DNA from 4 places in the Paracoccus pantotrophus genome. Region 4 is predicted to be linked to each of the others. Evidence: riboswitches for the same ligand, from Rfam matches in the RefSeq annotation. Region 4 holds a riboswitch; each other region holds the start of a gene.
The links. Region 4 has a riboswitch for cobalamin ahead of ESD82_RS09750 (ABC transporter substrate-binding protein). Riboswitches for the same ligand answer to the same signal wherever they lie in the genome.
Positions count from the first base shown of each region.

Region 1: another riboswitch for cobalamin. It lies ahead of ESD82_RS02685 (TonB-dependent receptor plug domain-containing protein); the one in region 4 lies ahead of ESD82_RS09750 (ABC transporter substrate-binding protein).
Region 2: another riboswitch for cobalamin. It lies ahead of nrdH (glutaredoxin-like protein NrdH); the one in region 4 lies ahead of ESD82_RS09750 (ABC transporter substrate-binding protein).
Region 3: another riboswitch for cobalamin. It lies ahead of ESD82_RS11600 (DUF1636 family protein); the one in region 4 lies ahead of ESD82_RS09750 (ABC transporter substrate-binding protein).

Region 1 covers NZ_CP044423.1:561,272-563,463, forward strand. The annotation lists gene ESD82_RS02685 (TonB-dependent receptor plug domain-containing protein) at 1-905, opposite strand, end outside; cobalamin riboswitch at 1,039-1,254, opposite strand; gene ESD82_RS02690 (SLC13 family permease) at 1,387-2,192, shown strand, end outside.
Region 2 covers NZ_CP044423.1:569,184-571,375, reverse strand. The annotation lists gene ESD82_RS02725 (TonB-dependent receptor) at 1-188, opposite strand, end outside; cobalamin riboswitch at 562-752, shown strand; gene nrdH (glutaredoxin-like protein NrdH) at 845-1,066, shown strand; gene nrdI (class Ib ribonucleoside-diphosphate reductase assembly flavoprotein NrdI) at 1,075-1,491, shown strand; gene nrdE (class 1b ribonucleoside-diphosphate reductase subunit alpha) at 1,473-2,192, shown strand, end outside.
Region 3 covers NZ_CP044426.1:240,543-242,734, reverse strand. The annotation lists gene ESD82_RS11610 (hypothetical protein) at 1-368, opposite strand, end outside; gene cobO (cob(I)yrinic acid a,c-diamide adenosyltransferase) at 430-1,041, opposite strand; cobalamin riboswitch at 1,079-1,279, shown strand; gene ESD82_RS11600 (DUF1636 family protein) at 1,356-1,709, shown strand; gene cobW (cobalamin biosynthesis protein CobW) at 1,713-2,192, shown strand, end outside.
Region 4 covers NZ_CP044425.1:388,911-391,102, reverse strand. The annotation lists gene ESD82_RS09755 (FecCD family ABC transporter permease) at 1-153, opposite strand, end outside; gene ESD82_RS09750 (ABC transporter substrate-binding protein) at 150-1,160, opposite strand; cobalamin riboswitch at 1,255-1,457, opposite strand; gene ESD82_RS22610 (short-chain fatty acyl-CoA regulator family protein) at 1,452-1,646, opposite strand; partial or broken gene ESD82_RS22605 (hypothetical protein) at 2,040-2,171, shown strand.

The DNA of each region.
Region 1 (2,192 bases), on a different replicon from region 4:
CCAGAGACGGCAAAGCGGTTGAGCAGCCTGCCGCCGAAAGCTTCGCCTTCCAGCCACAGCGAACCATAGGTTTCGTCCCGGTCGGCGGTCAGCGGTGCGTCGACGATATAGTCGTCGGGCGAATCCACGAAAGAGACGGCCCGGTCATAACCGTATTCCTGCCAGATGCGCCTAAGCGTGAAACCGACGGTCGCGCTTTCGGTCAGATCATATGAGCCGTTCAGGCCCAGCACGCGCTGCCGGTTGAACTCGGTATCCCCGCCGGGGCTGCGCGATTCGTCCTCGCCATCGGTGCGGCGCGCCACCGCGGACAGGCTGATGCTGCCGCGCCCGTCCCCCGCCTGCACAAAGGCGCTGGCGGTGCGGGTGTCCAACCCGCCGATCTCGACCGTGCCGCCATAGCCCGGCCCCTGCGCAGAGGCGCGACGGGTGGTGATCGAGATGACGCCGGATGCGGCATTGGCGCCGTAGATGGCGGATTGCGGGCCGCGCAGCACCTCGATGCGCTCGATGTCCTCGGCCAGCATGCCGCTGAAGATATAGTCGCCGTTGCCGGGGGAATTGGCCTCGACCCCGTCGATCAGCACCAGCACGTGATTGGATTCGCCGCCGCGGATGCGGATCTTGGCCACCGTTTCGCCGGTCGAGGTGACGGAAAGTCCGGGGACCGTGCGCAAAGCGTCCTGGACGGTGATGACCCGGCGGCTTTGCAGGTCTTCGCTGGTCAGCACGGTATGGGCGCGGCCATAGGCGCTTTCGGCCACCGGCGACAGGCCGGCGGACAGGACCAGGGTGTCAAGCACGACCTGGTCCTGGACCTGCTGGCCCGTGGCGGCACAGGGCAACAGGGCGGCGGGCAGTACGGCGGCGGTTGTGGCCAGCAGCGAAAGCGGGGTTCTGAACATTCCAAAGCCTTTCCAGCGCGGGCCAGGCCCGCGATTTGCAGAAATGCCCTGTGGAAAGGCTGGCAGGCCCGACCGCAGGACGGCGATCGTCACCTCTGCGGAACGGCCGCTTTCCAGACGCGCCCCGCGCCGGAAATGGGTGATCGCCACGGCAGGTCTCCTGGCTCGCGGATCGCTGCTCGGGCCGGCCTTCCCAGGAGATCCCAGTGGCACGTTCGACCGTCGCTCACCGCTTACAGTTGCGGGGGTAGTCCCGGCCTTGCCCCGGCCGCATCGCGGCCCATGGGCGCACCGGTGTTCCCTTTTGATCCGGCGCAGATCCGCCGGAACCGTAGCGGCCCTGCATTGCCGCAGCCGGGCAAGGGCTGTCAAGCGCCAATCCGGTGCCGCCGGGCGGCCGCGACAACCTGTCCTGCCGCGGAACCGCCCGCCGGCCTGCGGCATTGGATAGCGTATCCGACGAAAGGGAGGGTCAAGCCACATGGCCATGCCGCAGCTCCTGGCCGTGCTGATCCTTTGCGCGATGATGGTGCTGTTCGTCTGGGGGCGGCTGCGCTACGACGTGGTGGCGATGATCGCGCTGTTGGCCTCGCTGGTGGCGGGCACGGTCAAGCCGGACGAGGCGTTCCGCGGCTTCAGCGACGATATCGTCATCATCGTCGGCAGCGCGCTGGTGGTCAGCGCCGGCATCTCGCGCTCGGGCGTGATCGAGGCGGTGATGCGCCGGATGCTGGGGCGGTTGCGGGCCCTGCGCTGGCAGCTGCTGGTGCTGGTCGGCTCGGTCACGGGCCTGTCGGCGCTGGTCAAGAACATCGGCGCGCTGGCCATGCTGATGCCCGCCGCGCTGAAGATGGCGCGGCGCTCGGGGCATTCGCCCTCGGCCTATCTGATGCCGATGGCCTTCGGCTCGCTCCTGGGCGGGCTGATCACGCTGGTCGGCACCTCGCCCAACATCATCGTCTCGCGGGTGCGCGAGCAGATGACGGGCCAGCCCTTCACCATGTTCGACTATGCGCCGGTCGGCCTCGGGCTGTCGCTGGTGGGGCTGGTCTTTCTGCTTTTCGCCCATCGGCTGCTGCCGCGCGACCGCCGTGCCACGGCCTCGCTGAGCGAGGCGGTGAACATCAGCGACTATCACACCGAAGCCACCGTCCCCGAGGGCGCCGATATCGTCGGCATGACGGTGGGCGACTATCTGGGCGCCGTCGATGGCGAGGTGGCCGTCACCGGGCTGATCCGGGGCGACGTCCGTCGCGCGGTGACACTGCCCGACACGGTGATCCGCGT
Region 2 (2,192 bases), on a different replicon from region 4:
TTGTAGCTGGTCTCGGCCTCGTTGCCCTGCTGGCGGCGGATGACCACCGTGTCCAGGGTTACGGTATCCTGCGCCTGGGCGGGGCCGGCCACGCCGGCCGAGATGGCCAGCACGGGCAGCAAGCCCAGGGTCGGCAGCAATTGCGCGGCTGACCCCGAGGCAGGCGGTTTGGGATGGGTTTTGTTCATGGGTTGATCCCGGCACGAAAGATGAGTCGCAACCGCCTCAAGGCGGAAACGACAGGAAGGTGCTGGCTCATCAATGGCTTGCGCGTTCGCGCAGCGGAAAGCGGGGTGAAACCGCGGTCCGGCTGCGCTTGATCAACGCAAGAGGACAAATTGTCATACCTTGTCAAACGACGCAGCGTCATTTCCCGGCTCCGCAACCTCGCCTGTTGCCATAATCCAACAGTCTGCCGGGTGCTGCGCCCGCGCCATGGCCCGTCATCGCCGCCGCCGGCAGCATATCCAGCCCCTGCCCGCGATCCCGGCGACCCACCAGATGTTCTAAGAACAGTGCCATCGCCCACTAAATCTGGATTGACCCGGCCTGTGACCCGTGGCTAACTGCGGGGGTCATGGTTGCCCTGGGGCCGACTCGGGGATGAAAAGGGAAGCCGGTGAAAAGCCGGCACTGCCCCCGCAGCTGTAAGCGGCGAGCGACGCTGGAATGCCACTGGAGCCCAGGCTCCGGGAAGGCCGGCCGAGCCGAGACCCGCAAGTCAGAAGACCTGCCATGGCGCGAAAGAACGAAACCGTGCGGCGGGCGCGGGGCTGGAACAGGGTCCGGTGGCATGTCCATCGGCCCGGCCCTCTCTTGCCGACAGAACAGAAGGAGCCGGGCCATGCCCATCACCGTTTACTCCAAGCCCGCCTGCGTGCAATGCACCGCCACCACGCGGGCGCTCGACGCGCGCGGCCTGGCTTATCGGCTGGTCGACCTGACCGAGGACGAGGCGGCGATGGAGCTGGTCGCCTCGCTGGGCTATCGTCAGGCCCCGGTGGTCGTCGCCGGCGATGCGCATTGGGCGGGCTTCCGGCCCGACATGATCGGCCGGCTGTCCTGACCGGCGCCATGGGCGGGCTGGTCTATTATTCCTCGGCCTCGGGGAACACCGCGCGCTTCGTCGCGCGGCTGGGGCTGGCGGCCGGGCGCATTCCGGTCTCGCCGCGCGACGCGCTGCCGCAGCCCGCGGCGCCCTATGTGCTGATCTGCCCGACCTATGCCGATGGCGAGGGACGCGGCGCGGTGCCGAAACAGGTGATCCGTTTTCTGAACGATCCCGCCCGCCGCGGCCTGCTGCGCGGCGTGATCGGCAGCGGCAACCGCAATTTCGGCACCGCCTTCGCCCTGTCGGCCAGGGTGATCGCCGCAAAATGCAACGTGCCCGTGCTTTACCGCTTCGAGCTGGCGGGCGACGACAATGATCTTTCCCGCGTCCGGGCGGGGCTTGAGAAATTCTGGGGGACGGAATGCTTGACGATGGCGTAAAGGCCGAGCTGGACTATCACGCGCTGAACGCGATGCTGAACCTTTACGACGGCGAGGGCCGCATCCGCTTCGACGCGGATCGCAAGGCCGCGCGGCAGTATTTCCTGCAGCATGTCAACCAGAACACCGTCTTCTTCCACTCGCTGGACGAGAAGCTGGGCTATCTGGTGGACGAGGGCTATTACGAGGCCGAAGTCCTGGAGCAGTATCCGCGCGAGTTCCTGCACCGGATCTGGGACGCGGCCTATGCGCGGAAGTTCCGCTTTCCGACCTTCCTGGGCGCCTTCAAGTATTATACCAGCTACACGCTGAAGACCCGCGACGGGCGGCGCTATCTGGAACGCTACGAGGACCGGGTGGTCATGGTCGCGCTGGCCTTAGCGCGCGGCGACGAGGATCTCGCCATGCGCTTCATGGAGGAAATCCTGTCGGGCCGCTTCCAGCCGGCGACGCCGACCTTCCTGAACGCCGGCAAGAAGTCGCGGGGCGAGCTGATCTCGTGCTTCCTCTTGCGGCTGGAGGACAACATGGAGAGCATCGGCCGCGGCATCAATTCGGCGCTGCAGCTTTCCAAGCGCGGCGGCGGCGTCGCCCTGATGCTGACCAACCTGCGCGAGGCCGGCGCGCCGATCAAGGGGATCGAGAACCAGTCCTCGGGCGTCATCCCGGTAATGAAACTGCTGGAGGACAGCTTTTCCTAT
Region 3 (2,192 bases), on a different replicon from region 4:
CCGGTCGATTCGACCCTGGTCGAGCCCTTCTGCTCGAACATCTTCGGCACCACCACCGACCAGCTCAGCACCTGGTCCTCGCTGACGCCCCAGCTGCCGTCGCCATTGTCGGTCAGCCGATAGGTCAGGGCCGAGACGCTGACCTGGGCCTGATCGGCCGGAACCTGCGCCAGAAGCGGCGCCGGATCGATGCGCAGCTCATAGCTTTCGCCCTGCGGGGTGACGGCGACCACGCCCTCGGTGCCGCCGAAATAGGTCTGGAAAACGCCGCGCAGCCTTTGGGCCCCCTCATCGGTGGCGGGCACCGCCCAGGCCGCCGAGACGGGGCAGATCGCCAGCAGTGCCACAAGGCCTTGTCTCGCAAACATGTTCGAACATCCTTTCGAAAAATCACTCGTTCTGCACCAGCGGCAGATGACAGGAAACGGGCTAGAACTCCACCCCAGGCTGGGCCTTGATGCCGTCGCGGAAGGGGTGCTTGACCTGCTCCATCTCGGTCACAAGATCGGCCAGCGCGACAAGTTCCGGCTTGGCATTGCGCCCGGTCAGCACGACATGGGTCATCGGCGGCTTTTCGCTGCGCAGGAAGTCCAGCACCTCGTCCAGGTCCAGGTAGTCATAGCGCAGGGCGATGTTGATCTCGTCCAGCAGGACCATGCGGATCTGCGGATCGCGGATCAGTTCCTTGGCCTTTTCCCAACCGGCGCGGGCGGCGGCGATGTCGCGCGCCTTGTCCTGCGTCTCCCAGGTGAAGCCCTCGCCCATGGCGTGAAACTGGCACAGACCGGCGAAATGCGCGGTCAGCAGCCGCCGCTCGCCCGTGTCCCAGGCGCCCTTGATGAACTGCACCACCGCGCAGGGCATGCCATGGGCGATGCAGCGCAGGATCATGCCAAAGCCGGACGAGGACTTGCCCTTGCCCTTGCCGGTATGGACGATGACCAGGCCCTTCTCGCCCTGCTTCTCGGCCATCATCCGGTCGCGGGCAGCCTTGATCTTCGCCATCTTCTCGGCATGGCGGGCGTTGTCGTCGGTCTGCATCGGGCACTCCTTCGCTTGACAAGTCGGGACCGGGCGCGCACAGACAGGGGGCGCTGGTTCCTGTCCTACGACAGGCGAAGAGGGAATGCGACAGGCAACCGCCTGGAAGCAGCCGCCCCCGCGACCGTGACCGGAAAGGTCGCCCCATGGCCACTGGCGAAAGCCGGGAAGGCGGGGCGGCCGTGGGCCAAAGCCCGAATCCGCAAGCCGGGAGACCTGCCAGCGCGCGAAGGATTGACCGGCGGACGGGGTGTTCCCGCTGGGGCTTGGGCGCTGGTCCCCTGCCTCGTGCCGCCTTGAGGGATGAAGGGCGCATGACAGTCACGCTGCATGTCTGCATCACCTGCCGCGCCGGCCAGCCGGTGCTTGAGGGCGAGCCGGTGCCCGGCGCGCGGCTGCATGACGCGCTGGCAGCCGAAGGCGCACCGGATGGCGTGCGCATCGTCCCGGTCGAATGCCTGTCCGCCTGCGCCAGCGGCGCCGCCATCGCGCTGTCGGCGCCGGGCCGCTGGACCTATGTCTATGGCCGCATGTCGGCCGAGGACGCCCCCGAGATCCTGCTAGGCGCCGCCGCCTATGCCCAGGCCCCCGACGGCATCGTGCCCTGGCGCGAGCGTGTCACGATTTTCCGCAAGCGCAGCCTCGCGCGCATTCCCCCGATCGGATAAGAAATGAGCGACCTGACCAAGACCCCCGTGACCGTCATCACCGGCTTTCTCGGCGCCGGCAAGACCACGCTGATCCGCCACCTGATGCTGAACCCGCAGGGCAAGCGGCTGGCGGTGCTGGTCAACGAATTCGGCACCATGGGCGTCGACGGCGAGATCCTGAAATCCTGCGCCGACGAGAACTGCCCGGCCGAGAACATCATGGAGCTGTCGAACGGCTGCATCTGCTGCACGGTGGCCGACGATTTCATCCCGACGCTGGAGCGGCTGATGGCGATGCCGGTGAAACCCGACCACATCCTGATCGAGACCTCGGGCCTTGCCCTGCCCAAGCCCTTGCTGAAAGCCTTCGACTGGCCCGCCATCCGCTCGCGCATCACCGTGGACGGGGTGATCGCGCTGGCCGATGCCGAAGCCGTCGCTGCCGGCCGCTTCGCCCCGGACGAGGCCGCCGTCGAGGCGCAGCGCGCCGCCGACGACAGC
Region 4 (2,192 bases):
CTTGACCGCCAGCACCTCGATGACGGTGGCCAGCGGAATGCGCGTCTCGCCCACCGCCGTTCCGAAGAGCAGCGCCGCGACCAGCACGGCGGGGGCCAGCCACAGCCAGCCCCGATTGCGCCCCGTGCTGCGGGTCGCGGCGCGCGCCCTCATTTCAGGTCGAACCCGGCCAGCGAGTCAGCCAGCGATTCCAGCGCATAGATCGCGCGCACCGAGGGGTCCATCGCATTGGCCGGCATGGTCAGGATGCGGTCGTTCTTTACCGCCCCCATCTCGCTCGTCACCGGGTCCGAGGTCAGGAAATCCCGCTTGACGGCGATGTCGTCGGCCGGAAAGCGGCGCCGGTTCATCTCGGCGGCGACGATGAAGCTGGGATTGGCCTTGCTGATGGTTTCCCAGCCCACGGTCGGCCATTCCTCGGCCGAGGCGACGACGTTCCTGACCCCCAGCTTGGACATCATCCAGCCCGGCACGCCATTGGCACCCGCGACATAGGGGTCGATCTCGATCTCGGCCGAGGAATACCAGAACAGGCCCGACACCGTTTCGGGCAGGTCCAGCGCCTGCGCCCGCTCGACCGCCGCCGCCTCGCGCGCCTTCAGGTCGGCGATCACCGCGGCCCCGCGATCCTGCACGTCGAAGATCGCCGCCAGTTCCTCGATGCCCTGGTAGAGCAGCGCGGTGTCGAACAGGACCGAGCGCGCGCCGTCCATGCTTTGCGTATTGTCCTTGCCGACGCATTCGGTGGGCATGATCCAGCTGGGGATCTGCGCGTCGTCGAACATCTCGCGTGTGCCGACCACGCCCTGCGGGCCGATCATCCATTCATAGGCCGTGACCACCAGCCCAGGCTTCTTGGCCAGCACGCTTTCGAAGCTGGGGGCGTTGTCGGCCAGCCGCTCGACCCCGGCATCCGCCTCGGCAAATTCGGGCAGGACGGGGTTGATCCACAGCGCCGTGCCCGCCACCTTGTCGGCCAGCCCCAGCATGTAGAGGATCTCGGTCGTGCTTTGCCCGACGCTGACGACGCTTTCGGGCGCCTTGTCGAAAGTGACTTCGTGGCCGCAGCTGGTCAGCGTCAGCGGGTATTCGGTGGCCCCGAACGCCGCCATCGGCGCCAGGGTGAACGTGGCGATCATCGCCGTGGTGAGCCTTGGCATGATGTTTCCTTCCGCTACATCATGAACAGGCCGGATGAGCGGATGGAGACCGGGCGAATGCCGGTCGCAACCCCTCCCGAGCCGACCCGCTCGGATTGGTCAAACGTCGTCGGCAGGTCTCCTGACTGGCGGGTCACGGCAGGGATGCGGCCTTCCCATGGCGCGGGGCCACAGTGGCATTCTCGCATCCTGCTCGCCGCCTACAGTTGCGGGGGCAGTTCCGGTTCGGGACGCCTGCGGGCGCCCCGGCGGATTCCCTTTCAATTCCTTGCGGAAACCGACGCGCCTTCCCTAGCTTCTGGCGCGGGCGCTGGCAAGCGGCAGCATGGCCGGCCGGCTTGCCGCTGCCGCGCCACGGCTGCCCCCGGCCCGGTCCAGCCGCACGAAGAAGAACGGGACGCCGCGCGCCTCGGGGCGTTGCAGCGTGGACATACGATGCGCGGTCTGCTCGAAACTGGCACCGAAGCGGTGGCCCAGCAGTTCCACGTCGTAGCGCGCCGATCTGGAACCGGCGGCTGGACTGCCCCAGCAGTTCGGACAGCATCAGCTCGCCCCTGACCGGGGCGGGCAGGATGCGCACCGCGATGCCATGCGCGGCCAGCCGGCCGGTCAGCGCCATATGTGGCTCGTTGCGGTGCCGCGCCAGCGCCTCGGCCAGTTTCTCGGCCGCGCGGTCCAGCCTATCGACGTAATTGCGCCGGGCATAGAGCCAGTTCCGGACCGCATCGACCGGGCGCGATCTGCCCGACTATCTGCCGCAAACGCGCGAGATCCGGCAGGGCATCTGGCAGGCCGCCTTCGTTCCGCCGGCGCTGGAGGATCGCCGGGTCGAGATCATCGGGCTGCTGGGACCATGTCTTCAGCCATATCGAGCCCGCGATGCTGCTGAACCCGCATCAGGGCCGGATCACCGAGGCGGGCGTGCGGCTGAACATCCAGGTCTGCGTCGAATACCTGGCGCAATGGCTGTCGGGCCGCGGTGCGGTGCCGATCCGAAACATGATGGAGGATGCCGCCACCGCCGAGATCAGC